DNA from 3 places in the Pseudomonas prosekii genome. Region 1 is predicted to be linked to each of the others. Evidence: predicted binding sites of a transcription regulator. Region 1 holds the regulator's gene; each other region holds the start of a gene.
The links. Region 1 encodes FliA, which starts transcription of late flagellar genes. Its sites were predicted from a motif close to CTAAAGTTTNNNNNNNNNNNGCCGNTAA; they were not measured.
Positions count from the first base shown of each region.

Region 1 (3,279 bases):
GTCTGCAACGCATCGGCTTGTCCGGCCCGTTGTCGCGCGACCTGCTGGCGCTGATCACCGAAATTCAAGAGCCTCGTCAGGCCTGGCGCATGTTGCTGGCGCACCTGGCGCGGATGATTGCGACCCCGGAAGTCGAGCCACTGGAAGAGGGCGGCGTGATTGCCATGGTCGGCCCTGCCGGTATGGGCAAGACCACCACGCTGGCCAAACTCGCCGCGCGCTATGTGCTCAAGTACGGCGCGCAAAGCATCGCGCTGGTGAGCATGGACAGCTACCGCATCGGGGCGCAGGAACAACTGAAAACGCTGGGCCGAATCCTCAATGTCTCGGTGACCCACGTCGATCCGGGTCAGTCGCTGGTGCAGGCATTGGATCCGTTGCTGCGCAAACGGGTGATTTTGATTGATACTGCCGGCCTTCAGGCCAGCGACCCGGCCCTGCGTATGCAGCTCGAAAGCCTGGCCGGTCGCGGCATCAAGTCAAAGAATTATCTGGTTCTGGCTACCACCAGCCAGAAACAGGTGCTGACCGCCGCTTATCACAGTTACAAGCGGTGCGGGCTGGCCGGCTGCATCCTGACTAAACTGGATGAAACGGCAAGTCTGGGCGAGGTGTTGAGCCTGGCCATCAGTCATGAATTGCCGGTGGCTTACCTCACCGATGGCCCGCGTATTCCAGATGATCTGCATCTGCCGCGACGTCACCAGTTGGTCAGTCGCGCGGTCAGCGTGCAAATGCAGGAAGAACCCAGCGAAGAAGCCATGGCTGACATGTTCGCTGATATTTACCACAGTCCGACCAAGCAGGTGGGCTGAGGTGCTAATGAACAGTTTTTGTACCTACATCGATGGTCTGCCATGCATTGTTCAGATTGTGAACGCGCAGCCAGTAATGTGGCCTCCGTCTATGCAAGACAAGGTAAAGAAATAACATGGGCAGCATGCATCCCGTACAGGTGATCGCGGTGACCGGCGGCAAAGGTGGCGTCGGCAAGACTAACGTGTCAGTGAACTTGTCCCTGGCTCTGGCAGAGCTTGGCCGACGGGTCATGCTGCTGGACGCCGATCTGGGTCTGGCGAACGTTGACGTTCTGCTGGGACTGACGCCCAAACGTACTCTGGCCGACGTAATTGAAGGCCGCTGCGAGCTGCGCGACGTTCTGTTGCAAGGCCCCGGCGGCATTCGCATCGTCCCGGCCGCGTCCGGCACGCAAAGCATGGTTCATCTGACCCCTGCGCAGCACGCCGGCCTGATCCAGGCGTTCAGCGATATCGGCGATAACCTCGACGTATTGGTGATCGACACGGCTGCGGGTATTGGTGACTCGGTAGTCAGTTTTGTTCGCGCCGCCCAGGAAGTGTTGCTGGTGGTGTGCGACGAGCCGACTTCGATTACCGACGCCTACGCGCTGATCAAGTTGCTCAACCGCGATTACGGCATGAACCGCTTCCGTGTCCTGGCCAACATGGCCCAGAGCCCGCAGGAAGGTCGCAACCTGTTCGCCAAGTTGACCAAGGTCACGGACCGCTTCCTCGACGTCGCCCTACAATACGTCGGCGCCGTGCCTTACGACGAAAGCGTGCGCAAGGCTGTGCAGAAACAACGTGCTGTCTACGAAGCCTTCCCGCGCTCCAAGTGCGCACTGGCGTTCAAGGCGATTGCACAGAAGGTCGACACTTGGCCGTTGCCCGCCAACCCGCGCGGACACCTGGAGTTTTTCGTCGAACGTCTCGTGCAACAAACCGCAGGACCCGTCCTATGACAGCCAGTGGCTACAACCTCTACCAGAAGTCGGCACGTGATGCGCAATACGAGCTGATCGAGCGTTACGCGCCACTGGTCAAACGCATTGCTTACCACTTGCTGGCGCGTTTGCCGGCCAGTGTCCAGGTGGAAGACCTGATCCAGGCCGGGATGATCGGCCTGCTTGAAGTGTCGACCAAATATGACGCCAGCAAAGGCGCGAGCTTCGAAACGTACGCGGGCATTCGAATCCGTGGCGCGATGCTCGATGAAGTACGCAAAGGGGACTGGGCGCCACGTTCGGTCCACCGCAATACCCGCATGGTCAGCGACGCAATTCGCTCGATTGAAGCTAAAACCGGTCGTGACGCTAAAGATCACGAGGTTGCGGCCGAACTCCAATTGAGTCTCGACGATTATTACGGGATTTTGAACGATACCTTGGGCAGCCGCCTGTTCAGTTTCGACGACCTGTTGCAGGACGGCGAACACGAAGGGCTGCACGAGGATGGCGCCAGTGCTCATCTGGAGCCGTCGCGCGATCTGGAAGATGAACGCTTCCAGGCCGCTTTGGCGGACGCGATTGCCAATTTGCCGGAGCGTGAGCGGCTGGTGTTGGCGCTGTACTACGACGAAGAGCTGAACCTCAAGGAAATCGGTGAAGTCCTTGGCGTCAGTGAATCGCGGGTCAGCCAGTTACACAGCCAGTGCGCGGCCCGTTTGCGGGGGCGTTTGGGGGAGTGGCGAGCGCGCTGAAGGCAGTGTGGGGACACTGCGAACGAGGCTGGTGCGGTGATGAACCGCAGCGGTCTCGATCTGTTGTGCTCCAGACAGTCATCGAATGCTTTGCCTGATTGAATGAAATGGCGTGTCCAGGTGCTGGGCGCGTTTAAGACTGCTTGGAGGTCGAATTGGACAAGAACATGAAAATCCTCATCGTTGATGACTTCTCAACGATGCGGCGGATCATTAAAAACCTGTTGCGTGACCTCGGGTTCACCAACACGGTCGAGGCTGACGATGGCACCACTGCCATCCCGGTTCTCAACAGCGGCAGCATCGACTTTCTGGTAACGGACTGGAACATGCCGGGCATGACCGGCATCGATCTGCTGCGCCACGTGCGCGCCGATGAAAAACTCAAGCACTTGCCAGTGCTGATGGTGACCGCTGAAGCCAAGCGCGAGCAGATCATCGAAGCGGCCCAGGCCGGTGTAAACGGCTATGTGGTCAAACCCTTCACGGCCCAGGCGTTGAAAGACAAGATCGAAAAGATTTTCGAACGCATCGGTTGAGCAACTGCGCCACGGGGGAGCTATGGAGCATAAAGAATCTTCACAGGGCGATTTTGAGTCGACCCTGAAAAAACACGCCGTCGAACTGGTCGAAAGCCTTGAAAAGGGCAGGTTTGGCGACGCTGTGCAACTGATCCATGAGCTCAACCAGACCCGTGACCGCGGCCTGTATCAGGAAGTGGGCAAGCTCACTCGCGAGCTGCATAGCGCGATCGTCAATTTTCAGATTGACCCGAATATG
Region 1 is NZ_LT629762.1:1,011,117-1,014,395, reverse strand. Features, by position in the region: gene flhF (flagellar biosynthesis protein FlhF) at 1-815, shown strand, start outside; gene fleN (flagellar synthesis regulator FleN) at 932-1,762, shown strand; gene fliA (RNA polymerase sigma factor FliA) at 1,759-2,499, shown strand; gene BLU01_RS04660 (chemotaxis response regulator CheY) at 2,667-3,038, shown strand; gene BLU01_RS04655 (protein phosphatase CheZ) at 3,061-3,279, shown strand, end outside.

Region 2 (3,279 bases), 1.7 Mb from region 1:
GTTGTCGGTGCTGGCATTCAGAGTTTCGATCTGGGTGCAGGACAAGCTGATTTTTTGCGACAGCTCGGTCATCGCCAGAATGGTTTTTTCCACCACTTGGCGACCGTCGTCCGCCTGCTCGCTCGCGCCACTGGCGTGCTGCGAAGCGTCGGCGGCGTTACGTGCAATTTCCTGAGTTGCGGCACCCAGTTCGTTGATCGCTGCGGCCACGCTGTTGGTGCGCGCGCTCTGCTCGTCGGAGCCGATGATCGAGGCGTTGGACGAGGCCATAACGCGTTGTGACAGGTCGTGAACCTGGCGAGTCGCCGAAGACACTTCGGAAATCGATGCGTGAATACGTTCGACGAACTGGTTGAACGCGCCGCCCAATTCGCCGAATTCGTCTTTGCTTTCTACCGACAGACGACGGGTGAGGTCGCCTTCGCCCTGGGCAATGTCTTTCATCGCGCGGCCCATGGTGGTCAGCGGACGCATCAGCACAGCGATCAGCAGGCTCAGCAGCACTGCAATGGCGCTCACGGCGATAAACATCGCGATGAGGGCCGAGGTGCGGAATTGGCTCAACGGGGCGTAGGCTTTGTCCTTATCGATCGACAGACCGATGTACCACTCGGCATTCGGCAAACCGCTGACCGGGGTGAACGAGAGGATGCGATCTTCGTTGTTGAGGGTGACTTCCTGATTGCCCTTCTCGATGCGCACGCCGGAGTTCGGGTAAACATCTTTGAGGTTCTTCATCACCTGATCTTTGTCCGGGCTGACGATCACTTGGCCATCACCGCTGACCAGGAATGCGTGACCGATGCCACCGAAGTCGACCGAGTTGATGATTTTCACCAAGGTCTCGAGGCTCAGGTCACCACCGACAACGCCAAGCAGTTCGCCGTTCTTTTTCACCGGCATGGCGATCGTTACGACCAGACCACCGACGGCCGCCATGTATGGCGGGGTCAGCATGGTTTTGTCGGCCGTCACGGCTTGTTTGTACCAGGGGCGCTGACGTGGATCGTAGCCATCGGGCATTTTCGCGTCAGGGCGCTGGGTGAATACACCGTTGGCCTGGCCGACGTAAGTGAACTGGAAGTTCGAGGTGAAGGCCGGTTGATCCACCAGCCCTGGCAGATCGGCATTGGCGCCTTGGTGGGCGACGTTCTGCGCGAGGTTTTCCAGAACCAACACGCGGCCACTCATCCAGTTCTGCACGCTGCTGGCGGTCAAGTCGCCTGCTTGCTGAACGGAGGATTCGAGGTTTTGGCGAATGGTGTTTCGCTGCAGATAGTCGTTGTACAAAGTGAACAATGCGAAGGCCAGCACCACGACGCCAGAAGCGGCCAGCAGGATTTTATGGCTGAACTTTAAATTCATTTCATGGGGCTTCTATGCAAAAGATGGGGATGCGTTCCGGGTTGCAACATTCCATGTAACAGCGCTGGCGGCTTTCTGAGGTCGCTCAACTTGGTGCACGCATGTCTCACCAGTCTTTCGGCACGAGTAGGAGAAATCTTAGGGGCTTGCATGAAATGACTGTAATTACCGACGGATTCCGGCTGAACGGTGTACCAGAGCGGCTGCTTATGATTTAGATCGGATTGGTGCGGGGAGATTTTTGGTGGCCTTGAAACGACAAAACCCCTGTCTGCTTTCGCAGAAAGGGGTTTCGGAATTCAATCTTGACGATGACCTACTCTCACATGGGGAAACCCCACACTACCATCGGCGATGCATCGTTTCACTGCTGAGTTCGGGATGGGATCAGGTGGTTCCAATGCTCTATGGTCGTCAAGAAATTCTGTGACCAGCCCGTTACCGAAGTAACGTGCCAGCAAAAAATGGTGACTTCTACTAAAACAAAACCCCTACCTGCATACGCAGATAGGGGTTTCGGAATTTAATCTTGACGATGACCTACTCTCACATGGGGAAACCCCACACTACCATCGGCGATGCATCGTTTCACTACTGAGTTCGGGATGGGATCAGGTGGTTCCAAGGCTCTATGGTCGTCAAGAAATTCGGGTACCAAATCGTGGCCAGAGGGCCGCGCTTCAGCAAATTGGGTATGTGACAGCTGTCGGTATTTGCGTGTGGCTTTGTGCACAGTCGAACTTTCGGTTCATTGCGTCTTCACACACCGCAATCTGATGCTCTTTCGAGTAGTCAAATTGCTTGGGTGTTATATGGTCAAGCCTCACGGGCAATTAGTATTGGTTAGCTCAACGCCTCACAGCGCTTACACACCCAACCTATCAACGTCGTAGTCTTCGACGGCCCTTCAGGGGACTCAAGGTCCCAGTGAGATCTCATCTTGAGGCTAGTTTCCCGCTTAGATGCTTTCAGCGGTTATCTATTCCGAACATAGCTACCCGGCAATGCCACTGGCGTGACAACCGGAACACCAGAGGTTCGTCCACTCCGGTCCTCTCGTACTAGGAGCAGCCCCTCTCAAATCTCAAACGTCCACGGCAGATAGGGACCGAACTGTCTCACGACGTTCTAAACCCAGCTCGCGTACCACTTTAAATGGCGAACAGCCATACCCTTGGGACCGGCTTCAGCCCCAGGATGTGATGAGCCGACATCGAGGTGCCAAACACCGCCGTCGATATGAACTCTTGGGCGGTATCAGCCTGTTATCCCCGGAGTACCTTTTATCCGTTGAGCGATGGCCCTTCCATACAGAACCACCGGATCACTAAGACCTACTTTCGTACCTGCTCGACGTGTCTGTCTCGCAGTCAAGCGCGCTTTTGCCTTTATACTCTACGACCGATTTCCGACCGGTCTGAGCGCACCTTCGTACTCCTCCGTTACTCTTTAGGAGGAGACCGCCCCAGTCAAACTACCCACCATACACTGTCCTCGATCCGGATAACGGACCTGAGTTAGAACCTCAAAGTTGCCAGGGTGGTATTTCAAGGTTGGCTCCACGCGAACTGGCGTCCACGCTTCAAAGCCTCCCACCTATCCTACACAAGCAAATTCAAAGTCCAGTGCAAAGCTATAGTAAAGGTTCACGGGGTCTTTCCGTCTAGCCGCGGATACACTGCATCTTCACAGCGATTTCAATTTCACTGAGTCTCGGGTGGAGACAGCGCCGCCATCGTTACGCCATTCGTGCAGGTCGGAACTTACCCGACAAGGAATTTCGCTACCTTAGGACCGTTATAGTTACGGCCGCCGTTTACCGGGGCTTCGATCAAGAGCTTCGCGTTAGCTAACCCCATCAATTAACCTTCCGGCACCGGGCAGGCGTCACACCCTATACGTCCACTTTCGTGT
Region 2 is NZ_LT629762.1:2,696,393-2,699,671, forward strand. Features, by position in the region: gene BLU01_RS12130 (methyl-accepting chemotaxis protein) at 1-1,365, opposite strand, end outside; rRNA gene rrf (5S ribosomal RNA) at 1,669-1,784, opposite strand; rRNA gene rrf (5S ribosomal RNA) at 1,893-2,008, opposite strand; rRNA gene BLU01_RS12145 (23S ribosomal RNA) at 2,178-3,279, opposite strand, start outside.
Region 2: BLU01_RS12130 (methyl-accepting chemotaxis protein) is a predicted target of FliA. The motif match lies at 1,480-1,507, and genes of this name have one in related genera.

Region 3 (3,279 bases), 1.2 Mb from region 1:
GGCCACAGCAGCGAAACTGCCGGGTGCCAGAGGTCCGGCATCGCATGCTGGCGGGCGCTGTTGGCGGCTTGCTGGTGCAATTGTTGTTGCACCTCATCCATCGAAATTTGCAGGTATAGCCCGGTGAGGAACTGCCAGCGCTGACTGTGCGGGCCGTCCCAGGATTGCTGCGCCGACAGCGCCAGGCCGTTGGCCAGCAACACGGTGTTGGCCGGTTGGTTGAGCCAGCGACGCAGGGTCGGGTCGTCGTCCAGGCGATTTTGCTGGCGCAGCGGATGCTCGCTGTCGCGGGCGATGCGCAGCACTTTCACCAGTTCGCGTTGCTCGGTGAGTAGCAGCCGATAACCCTGCTGCACCCAGATCGGCAGCCGCCACAAATCAACCAAAGCGAGGCAGATATCCAGCAAACGCACGCCGAATAATTGTTTCTCGACTGTGCGCGCCGACTCGCCTTTATGGATGACGCGCAGTTCCCATTCCTCCAGCAACTTCGGCTGGGCCAGCGCCATCGGCCACAGCGGCGAGAGAAACAGCAGGCTGCCCCAATGAATGTCCTGCCACAGCCGCGCGAGGCGACCGGCGAAAAAACCGTTGGCCTGTTGGGTCGCGTGCTGGCTGATCAACTGCAACTGGCGCAGGGCATGCGGGATCGCCGATTGCGCTTCGGTGGGCAGGCGATCAAGCAGTTCTTCGGTGCGCTTCAAACCGAGACGATTGATCGCCACTTCAAGGTTTTCCGCGGGCTCGGTCATGCTGCCGTGGGTGTGGCGATTGGCCTCGCGGATCACGCTCAAGGCCAGGGCCGGGCTGTTCTGCATCAAATCGGCAATCTCGCGCAACGAGCTGCGATTATTGCGGATGGCTTTGCAGACGCGCTCGTGACTCTCAAGCGGAACCGGCAGGCGCACGCCGTCGAGAAGCTTGATCCAGCCTTCGAGCGTGGTCGGTTTTACCGCTGCAATATTGGTTTCATTAGCCATGGCTGGACGGGATCATCGTTGGCTGAATACACGCCCGGCGCGGGCTAAATTGGCTTTTCGCCTCAACGGGCTATAGTCTGGCGCAGTTTTGCCGATAAGTAGAAGAAGAGATTTTTTAACTTCCGAATATGACCTTGAACCCGACTCAGTAAGTGCTCCCCTACCTATGGCTAAAATAATCGGCATCATCGTCGTATTCGCGAGCGTGCTCGGCGGATACGTGCTTTCTCACGGCAAAATCGCCGCCCTGATCCAGCCCTTCGAGGTGATGATTATCGGCGGTGCGGCACTGGGTGCATTCCTCCAGGCCAACCCCGGTTATATGACCATGCACGTGCTCAAGAAATCCCTGAGCATGTTCAGTTCGCGTTTCAGCCACACCTTCTATCTGGAAGTGCTGGGCCTGATCTACGAGATCCTCAACAAGAGCCGCCGCGAAGGCATGATGGCCATCGAAGGCGACATCGAAGACGCCGCTGCGAGCCCGATTTTCGCCAAGTACCCGACCGTCATAAAAGACGAACGCATGACCGCGTTCATCTGTGATTACCTGCGCATCATGTCGTCCGGCAACATGGCGCCGCACGAGCTCGAAGGTCTGTTCGACATGGAGCTTTACAGCCTCAAGGAAGACCTCGAGCACCCGTCTCACGCGGTAAACGGCATCGCCGACGCCATGCCGGGTTTCGGTATTGTGGCGGCAGTTTTGGGCATCGTCGTGACCATGGCTTCGCTGGGCGAAGGCGACCAGGCGGCCATCGGCATGCACGTCGGCGCGGCGCTCGTCGGTACTTTCTTCGGTATTCTCGCGGCGTACGGTTTCTTCGGCCCGCTGGCCACCTCCCTGGCACACGATGCCAAGGAAGAACTGAACATCTACGAAGCCATCAAGGCGTCGCTGGTGGCTTCGGCCTCCGGCATGCCGCCATCGTTGGCGGTAGAGTTCGGCCGCAAGGTTCTGTACCCGGCGCACCGCCCAAGTTTCGCTGAGCTGGAACAAGCGGTTCGCGGGCGTTAAGTCATGGAAAATAACCAGCCGATAATCATCAAGCGCATCAAGCGCATCGCCGGCGGGCACCACGGCGGCGCGTGGAAAATTGCCTTTGCTGACTTCGCGACGGCAATGATGGCGTTCTTCCTGGTGTTGTGGCTGCTGTCCACCGCGACACCGGAACAGAAGATCGCCATCGCCGGTTACTTCAAAGACCCGGTCGGCTTTTCCGAAAGCGGCACGCCGTACATCATCGATCTGGGCGGCACGCCGACCCTGGCGCCGGATAACACACTCAACCCCGAGGTGAAATCCCAGCCGCAACCGGACAAAGTCACGGCCGACACCGATCAGGTCGAAGGCATGGCCGAGCAGGTCGAGAAAGAACGTCTGGAATTGCTGCTGCAAGAACTGCAGAACAAGGTCGACGAGAACCCGCAACTGCAGAAGTTCAAGGATCAGATCCTGTTCGAAATCACCCCGAACGGCTTGCGCATCCAGATCATGGACGCCGATAACCGGCCGATGTTCGACTCGGGCTCGGCGCGGCTGAAACCGTATTTCGAAGATATTTTGCTGGCCATGGCCGACACCATTAAAGCGGTGCCGAACAAGGTCAGCATCAGCGGCCACACCGACGCCAAGCCATACATCGGCACCGGCGATTTCGGTAACTGGGAATTGTCCGCCAACCGCGCCAACGCCGCCCGCCGCGCGCTGGTCGCCGGCAGCTATCCGGAGTCGCAAGTGGCGCGCGTGGTCGGTTATGCCTCGTCGGCGCTGTTTGATCGGGAGAATCCGTTTAATCCGGTGAACCGCCGTATCGACATTGTGGTGTTGACGAAGAGGGCTCAAACGGCGATTGAAGGCGCGCAAGGTGCGGACCCTTCGGCGATTCCGGGGCAGGGCGCACCCGGTGAAGCGCCGGGCACGCCAGCCACGCCGGTGGACCCGAACGCGTTACCGGCGGACAAGCAACCGGTGCCGGCGCATGAGGTTCGGGAGCGTCTGAATTTGTTTGACGACGTGGCACCGAAGCCGGGTGACCCGGCGAAACCGGCGGAAGCGCCGGCGCAGTGATCGAAGAAGCCGACAGCGATGTCGGCTTTTTTCTGCGCTTGATTCCGTGTAGGTGAACGCAACTCCAACTGTAGGAGTGAGCCTGCTCGCGATAGCTCTCTACAAGCCGACTTGGTTCTCCCAGATGTCCACAGATCCAATTGTGGGAGCGAGCTTGCTCGCGATAGCTTTCTATCAGCCAACTTGTTCTTGTCGGGTGTACATATCCATTTCTGCGGTCACGGCGGC
Region 3 is NZ_LT629762.1:2,170,292-2,173,570, reverse strand. Features, by position in the region: gene BLU01_RS09965 (HDOD domain-containing protein) at 1-980, opposite strand, end outside; gene motA (flagellar motor stator protein MotA) at 1,147-1,998, shown strand; gene motB (flagellar motor protein MotB) at 2,002-3,051, shown strand.
Region 3: motA (flagellar motor stator protein MotA) is a predicted target of FliA. The motif match lies at 1,051-1,078, and genes of this name have one in related genera.